One region of the Sphingomonas sp. AP28 genome, then DNA from elsewhere that is predicted to be linked to it. Evidence: riboswitches for the same ligand, from Rfam matches in the RefSeq annotation. Region 1 holds a riboswitch; the other holds the start of a gene.
The links. A riboswitch is a leader RNA that binds a small molecule or an ion and turns the genes downstream of it on or off. The one in region 1 is predicted to bind fluoride.

Region 2: it holds a riboswitch for fluoride, as region 1 does, so the genes downstream of both, AC1MH0_RS09355 (voltage-gated chloride channel family protein) here and AC1MH0_RS21500 (voltage-gated chloride channel protein) in region 1, are expected to answer to the same signal.

What each region holds. Positions count from the first base shown of each region.
Region 1 is NZ_JBWXQI010000003.1:75,362-79,100, forward strand. Features, by position in the region: gene AC1MH0_RS21485 (RNA polymerase sigma factor) at 1-361, opposite strand, end outside; gene AC1MH0_RS21490 (YncE family protein) at 363-1,802, opposite strand; gene AC1MH0_RS21495 (DUF305 domain-containing protein) at 1,804-2,145, opposite strand; fluoride riboswitch at 2,334-2,410, shown strand; partial or broken gene AC1MH0_RS21500 (voltage-gated chloride channel protein) at 2,434-2,760, shown strand; partial or broken gene AC1MH0_RS21505 (molybdopterin-dependent oxidoreductase) at 3,233-3,451, shown strand; gene AC1MH0_RS21510 (hypothetical protein) at 3,699-3,739, shown strand, end outside.
Region 2 is NZ_CM155283.1:2,065,980-2,069,718, forward strand. Features, by position in the region: gene AC1MH0_RS09340 (PAS domain S-box protein) at 1-56, shown strand, start outside; gene AC1MH0_RS09345 (VOC family protein) at 53-454, shown strand; gene AC1MH0_RS09350 (GAF domain-containing protein) at 643-1,179, shown strand; fluoride riboswitch at 1,470-1,546, shown strand; gene AC1MH0_RS09355 (voltage-gated chloride channel family protein) at 1,571-2,926, shown strand; gene AC1MH0_RS09360 (chloride channel protein) at 3,002-3,739, opposite strand, start outside.

The DNA of each region.
Region 1 (3,739 bases):
TGAGGAGCAGCACCGTCCGCTGCTCCTCGGGCAACGCATCAAGTGCGCGCAACAGGTCTCGGTGGTGCAGGCCTGCGTCCTGATCGGCCGGGCGACCGAGCGCAACGTCGTCCACGAGGTGGAGCGGAACCGCCGTACCTCGCCGGACATGCTGCCGCTTATGATCGACCAACAGATTATGCAGGATTGCATAGACCCAGGGGCGAACCTCCGTCCCGCGTCGTTGCCGCCAGCGCCCGACCGCGCGCTCAAGGCAATCCTGCACCAGGTCATCCGCCATCGCCTGATCGCGCAACCACGACCGGGCATAACGGCGCAGACCGGGGACCAGGGGCTCGATCGCGGCGGCAAGCGGGTCCATCTCAGTCGCGCTGCACCTGCACGATGCGGCCCGGTGCGCCATTCACTACCTCGGCGACCGCCAGAAAGCGCCGGGGGGCCGCTGCACTGCCCTGAACGATCTGCCGGATCGGACCCGATGCGTTGACGATCGCCGCACCTGCCGGATTGCTCATGAAGTTCGCAAGCGGCTCTACCGCACCGCTGCCGTCCGCGTTGGCGGTGAGCACGAGCATGTAAGGCTTCTTGGGCTGCAAACCGGTAACGGCACTCTGCACGACCTGAATGATGCCCTGGTCGAAGAGGGTAATGCTGCTTGCCGCACCATTGCCGCCAATCGGCCCCATGTTCAGATGCACCGCCTTGCCTGCCGTACCGAGCGGTTGGAGATTGTCGGTGCCGGGGCCTGTCGGAACAGCGTTCGGCACATAGGCGATCGCCTGCGGTGCCTGTCCGACCGGCACGGTGGCAACGACCTTGTTGCCGGCGGTGTCGATCGCGGCAAGTTCATCGGCATTCTCCAGCCCGACATAGATGCGCCGGCCGTCGCCCGATGGCCAGACGCCGTGCGGCATCTTGCCGACCGGGATGGTGGCGACAAGCGCGAAGTCGGACGTGCGGAACACCTTCACCGCGTTTTCCCCGCCCACCGTGACATAGGCGAACTGTCCCTTGACCGTGCGGGCGAAGTTGACGTGATTGGTGATCGGTCCGGTATCCAGCACCTTGAGGATCGCGAAAGGCGGCTTGGCATCGAATGCGACCGTCTTGCCGATGTCCTTCAGCGTGAACCAAACCTGCTTGCCGTCCGGCGTCGCGGCGATGTTGGGACAGAACGGACTCGGCTGCGCCACCTGTCCGACCTGCGCGTGGGTCGAGACATCGAACACGGCCAGCACCGGATTGAATGAGGAACAGACATAGCCGTATCGGCCATCGGGAGAGAAGATCGTCATGCCCGGACCACCGGGCGTCTTGATGCGACCGGTCTCCTTGTACGTCGTGGGGTCGAGCACGGCGATGTAATCCTCGCCGCGTACCGTGACCCACACCTCCTTGCCGTCCGGCGTGAAGAACGCCTCATGCGGACTGCGCCCGACATAGGTCGTGTGCTTGACGGTGTTGGTGGCGGTGTCGATCCACGACACGGCGTTGGATCCGATCGACACGACCGCCAGTGTTTTCCCGTCCGGCGAGAAGCCGAGGCCGTGAACCAGCACCTGCCCCTTGTAGAGCGGGGAAAAATTCATCGGCTGCGGATCGCCGAGCTTGATGACGCCGAGCAACCTGTTGTCGGCCGGGTCCGTTACCGACACCGTGTTGGAGAATTGTTCGGATGCATAGACGCGGTCGCGGTGGCTGACAGGCACGTCCTTGGCGTTCCACGGCGCCTGCTGAGCCATGGCAATGCCCGGTGCGGCGCTCATCAGCAAGGCGGCCGAGAGCAGGAAGGTCCGGATCATGTCAGTGCTCCATATGGCTGTGGTGGTCGCCGCCCTGCGTCGGGGCTGGCGTCGAAGGGGGTAGCGGCTGACCGATCGCCAACTTCATGGCGGCGATCTCCTGCTGCTGATCGATGATGATCTCCTGCGCGATGCGCTTGAGCTGCTCGTTATGGCCGTAGCGCAGCTCTGCCACCGCCATATCAATGGCGCCCTGGTGATGCGGAAGCATCATCGCGACGAAATCGCGGTCGACGTCGCCGGACGGCTTGACCATCATGCCCGCCATCATCCGGTCCATCGCGGCAGATACCATGCTGGCGTAGCCATCGGCGGGGGCGGCCGCGACTGCGCCGGTGAGCATGGCCGAAGCAGTCAGACCCAGCATCCAATTTCGTCTACGCATAAGCCTCCTGCGGATCAGTCTCGAAAGGGTAGACGACGCCCGTCGGGGTTTATTCCATGGGTGAGCCAATTATTGATCCTCAGCAAAACAATCGTCTCATCGTGACCCTGCCGTTGGTTGACCAGGTCGCCGTCGGACAGCATATGCTCGGGCACGGCGATGGATTTCCGCCGGGCCATTCGGCCGAACCGCCCTCGCAAGGGCCGATGATTCCTACCAGGCGCCGTAAGGCAGCAAGGAGGAATCGTGCGCGCGACATTTCGCAATCTCTACGACCAGTTCAACATGGCAGCGTTCATTCGCGATCGCCGCACCCATGCCATGTCGGTGCTGCGGTGGGCTTTGATCCTGGTCCCGATGGCCGCAACGGTGGGAACGCTCTGCGCAGCCTTCCTGTGGAGCCTCGATGCCGTAACCCGGATTCGCTTCGCCTTTCCCTGGCTGCTCTACCTGCTGCCGATCGGCGGGTTCGTGGTCGGACTGCTCTACCATCTGACAGGGCGCTCGGTCGAAGGTGGCAACAATCTTATCGTCGAGCAGATCCACGAAAAACTCGGCAAGCAGGCAGTGCGACGACCTCGCGCGTAATATGACTGCGTTGAGGTGACCAATTTTAACAAGAAGTTGCAATGATAGGCATGATACGAGAAGAATATTGCCCTGACCGACGCCTCTTCCGAGCCGAAGCAACTTTTTCAACAGCCTAGAACGGTTATGACACCGCTCAAAGACAGCTTTCAACCATCCCGAAATCTGCCTGTCGCCTAACCACCGATCCGTGTCGTTCGCTGTTCGTTCGGGCCTGGCGTACGCAAAGCGCACTTTCGTGCAGTGACCCCATGCCGGCTCGGAAAGCTGCCCGGGCGCTAACCACCGCTTTTTGCCGTCCGTAAGCCAACGGATCAGCATTGCGCGTCGGTCGCACCGAATGTGGTTTCTGTCTCACGGAGCGTGCGTTCCCCGCATCGATCCGTCTCACGCAATGCGAGCCGAAAACCGCCCTATATTGCAGTTCCGGGCGATCATCATTGCGAGCCGCTACACCTATCATCCCCAGACGATCCTTGCCTGGGGCATGAACGATCAACTGTTGAGCGTCAGACACGGTGCACCATTGCGACTGCGGGTCGAACGCCAGCTCGGCTATAAGCAGGCGAAATACGTCATGCGGGTCGAATTGGTCGACAGCCTCGCCAGAATCGGATCGGGAAAGGGCGGCTATTGGGAGGATTCAGCCGGATACCAGTGGTACGCCGGCATCTAGCGATAAGGGGTCCGTTCGGCCATCTGACGCGGTCACGGCTGCCATCGTCAGAACGGAGATGTCATGATTTGCGGGCTGGAGCGCGAGGCGGCGGCGACCCGCGACCTCGACCGAAGGCACGATCTTCACGCCAGCACCGGTCTCCTGACGCAATCTACATCCAAAGTGATGGCCCAACTCGCGCACATGCACATGCACCTGATCTTATCGTTCATTCGATAAAGATCGGTTCCGAAAGGATTATGAAATGGCCGTCGGCAGCGTCAATTATGCATCGCCGGTGCAGGT
Region 2 (3,739 bases), on a different replicon from region 1:
CGGATCGTACATCAACTGCTTCACCCCAACGCAGCGACCGAGAGGGCAGTCGATGAAAGTGAAGGCGATCGATCACGTCGTGTTCAACGTGCGCGACGTGGATGCTTCGGCGGAGTGGTACGAGAAGGCGCTCGGCATGGAGCGGCATGTTTCATCCTCGAATGACGGTTCAATTCGCGTGAGCATGATATTTGGCCCCAACAAGATCAACCTTCGCCCGATATCCGCCTCGCAGGAAGCGTGGTTTACCGCGCGTACGCCGACCTTCGGCAGCGATGATCTTTGCTTCCTGACCGATACGCCCCCCGCCGAAGTCGCTGGCCACTTCCGCAACCTCGGCATTGCGATCGAAACCGGCCCCGTCATCAAAAAGGGCGCGCGGGGGCCGATATGTTCGGTCTATGTGCGTGATCCCGACGGCAACCTTATAGAGGTTTCGTCGTACCAACTTTGACGGTGCCGTCAGTTAACATTTCAATAAATAACCAATATGGCCATCAAAAACCGCTGATAAAGCATTTTGGCGTTAGCTCCACGTTATAACCACGCTATAATCATGCATTTACGTTTCTAGTACATGATAATTTCCTTGCACGTGCCATATGAAACCATTCTATATCTGCGCGACGGTAATGTGTGGAGATGGATGTGTACGGGGCACACGTCGGTTCATGGTTGGACGTTTTTTCTAATGAGAAGAAGCGACAGCTTGCCGTAGATCAGAGCAGAGCGTTAGAAATGCGCGGCAGCGAGGAGCTTGAGCGCATCGTGGACGTCGTTCGCGATTACTATCGGACGCAGTATGCGGCGATCTCAATCATCGACAGACGCATGCAAACTTTGTTGGCGGAACGTGGACTGGGTGTCACCGAAACCCCGCGAAACACGGCCTTCTGCGCCGTCACGGTTCGGCAGGGCGGGCAGATGCTGGTCATCCCCGATGCGCGCAGCGATCCGCGTTTTGAAGAGTTCGACAGCGTTAGAAATGATCCATTCGTCCGCTTCTATGCTGGCGCGCCTATTACCGATCCCGCGGGACTGGCGCTTGGCGCGATATGCGTTGCGGACAGTGAGCCGCTGGCGGGGGAGTTTGATCAGTCCCTTCTTGTCATGATGGCTCGCGAAGTCGAACGCGAACTTGCCAGCCGAATGAAGGCGGTAGTTGCTCCATCAACGTAAGACCTCAGACGTTATCGGCGAGCCGTTCGGTTACGTCGTTCGACGGCCACCAGCACTCCATGGCCTGTAGCACCTGATAGTCGTACGCGGCAGGCGGGATCGACCCAATTGTGGACGTTCACTGGGTAGTTTCCGCTCCCCAACTTCGGCCGTTCGTTCATGTCGAGGCGGGGCTCATGCGGCATGCATTACCCCCCTGGCTGACGGCACGCCGAATTTCTAAATAGGATGGTGAAACGAGAAACGGACCCAAACCGGCCGTTGACGAGATTTTCCTTGGACGACATATGCGCAGCAACGGCGATGGATTCCCGCCGGGCTACTTGGCCGAACCGCTCTCACAAGAGCCGATGATTCCTACTTGGCGCCGCAAGGCAGCAAAGGAGGAATTGTGCGCTCTACCTTTCGTAATCTTATCGCCCAGTTGAACGTCCCGGCGTTCGCCCGCAACCTTCACGATCACGCTGTGTCAGTCATGCGCTGGGCGCTGATCCTGGTGCCGATGGCCGCGCTGATCGGGACGCTGTGTGCTGCGTTCCTCTGGAGCCTCGATACGGTCACACGCCTGCGGTTCGCATCGCCCTGGCTGCTCTACCTGCTGCCGGTGAGCGGCTTCGTGGTTGGGCTGCTCTACCATCTAACCGGCCGTTCGGTGGAGGGCGGCAACAACCTCATTGTCGAGCAAATCCACGAACCGGGCGGCGGGGTACCGTTGCGGATGGCACCGCTGATCTTCTTCGGCACGGTGGTGACGCATCTGTTCGGCGGTTCGGCCGGACGGGAAGGCACTGCCGTCCAGTTGGGCGGTAGTCTCGCCAGCGGCTTTGGTCGCGCGCTCAAGCTCGATGCTGACGGCACCCGCATCCTGCTGATGGGCGGCATCGCGGCCGGGTTCGGCGCAGTGTTCGGCACGCCGATCGCGGGCGCGGTATTCGCGCTGGAGGTGCTGGCCATCGGGCGCGTCGAATATCGCGCGCTGGTGCCGTGCCTCGTCGCGGCGTTGATCGGTGATTGGACGTGCCTCGCCTGGGGTATCCACCACGGCGTCTACCAGATCGATGCGCTAGCGCCCGTCGATCCGCTGCTCGTCGCCAAGGCCGGCATCGCTGGGGTAGCGTTCGGGTTGCTCGGCCTCGTCTTTGCGGAAGCCAATCATGCGCTCGGCGGGTGGCTCAAGCGCGTCGTGCCCTATGGTCCGTTACGCCCGCTCATAGGGGGCGTCGCCGTCATCGCGCTCGTCTACCTGTTCGGTACGCGCGACTATCTTGGTCTCGGCACGCTGGCAGCGACACGTGACGGTCTCACCATCGCCAGCTTCTTCGGCCCGGACACGCATCCGTGGAGTTGGGCACTGAAGCTACTGTTCACCGTCGTCACGCTCGGTGCCGGCTTTAAGGGTGGGGAGGTCACGCCGCTGTTCTTCATTGGTGCCGCGCTCGGCAACGCGCTCGCACCTATGTTCGGCGTGCCGACCGGCGTGTTCGCCGCGATCGGCTTCGTCGCACTGTTCGCAGGCGCTGCCAATACACCGCTTGCCTGCACCTTCATGGGCGTCGAGTTGTTCGGCGCTGCCTATGCGGTACCGATCGCGGTGGCCTGCTTCGTCGCCTACCTCTGCTCCGGTCACAACGGCATCTACCTGTCACAGCGCGTCGCCGTGCCGAAGGTGCCGGCGACTGGCCTTACCCCGAACGCCACTCTTCGCGAGGCGCGAGCTCACCGCGCCGTGCGCCGCTCGCGCTTGTGATCCCCGCGCCAAGGCTTCTGCGACGACCGGAGACTGATCCGTAAAGTCGCTGCACGGTCTCTGATCGCGTGGTGGTCAGCTTTCTCCAAATAGCTCACGTTGCGCCTTGTCCAGTTCCTCCGCGTAGCGGCGTCGCGCGTAGCTCTCGGACAGGATGCCGAGAACCGCACCGTTACTACCAACTACGGCCAGTTCGTCCGCGCCTTCAGTGTCGAACGTGGTCATGACGTTCCTGATGTCCGCGTCCGGCGTAAGGGCCAGACCCGTGTGGATCGCCAATGACCCGATGGGCGCCTTCTGATCGACGTCTTCGGCGAATGCGCTGGCGGTCTGTACGATGCCGCCATAATTTTCGTGGTCATCGACGAGCAGGACTCGACTTGTCGAACCTAGCGGAAACGCCCGGCGAAACTCGGCAATCGTCGTGTTGCACGGCGTGGCCCGTTCGACGCGCCGCATCATTTTGCCAGCCGTGAGCGTTCTGACCCAGCCAACATCGCGGGCGCTCTTTATGGTTTCGCCCCGGAGATGCAGCCGCCACGTTGAGAACGAATAGCCAAAGAGCTCGCGGACGATCGTCGATGACACCAGCGATGCGGCGATCGCAGCGCCGGCCAGGGAAAAGTCATGGGTCGCTTCAAGGACCAGCATCGCCATCGTCATCGGACCGCCGACCACTGCGACTGCTAAAGCGGCCATCCCGACCAGAGCAGCATTGTGCGGGTCGATGACGGGCAATCCAGCCACCCATTCGAGAGAGCCGGCGAACAAATGACCGAGCAGGCTACCCAGGAATAAAGATGCGAAAAACAA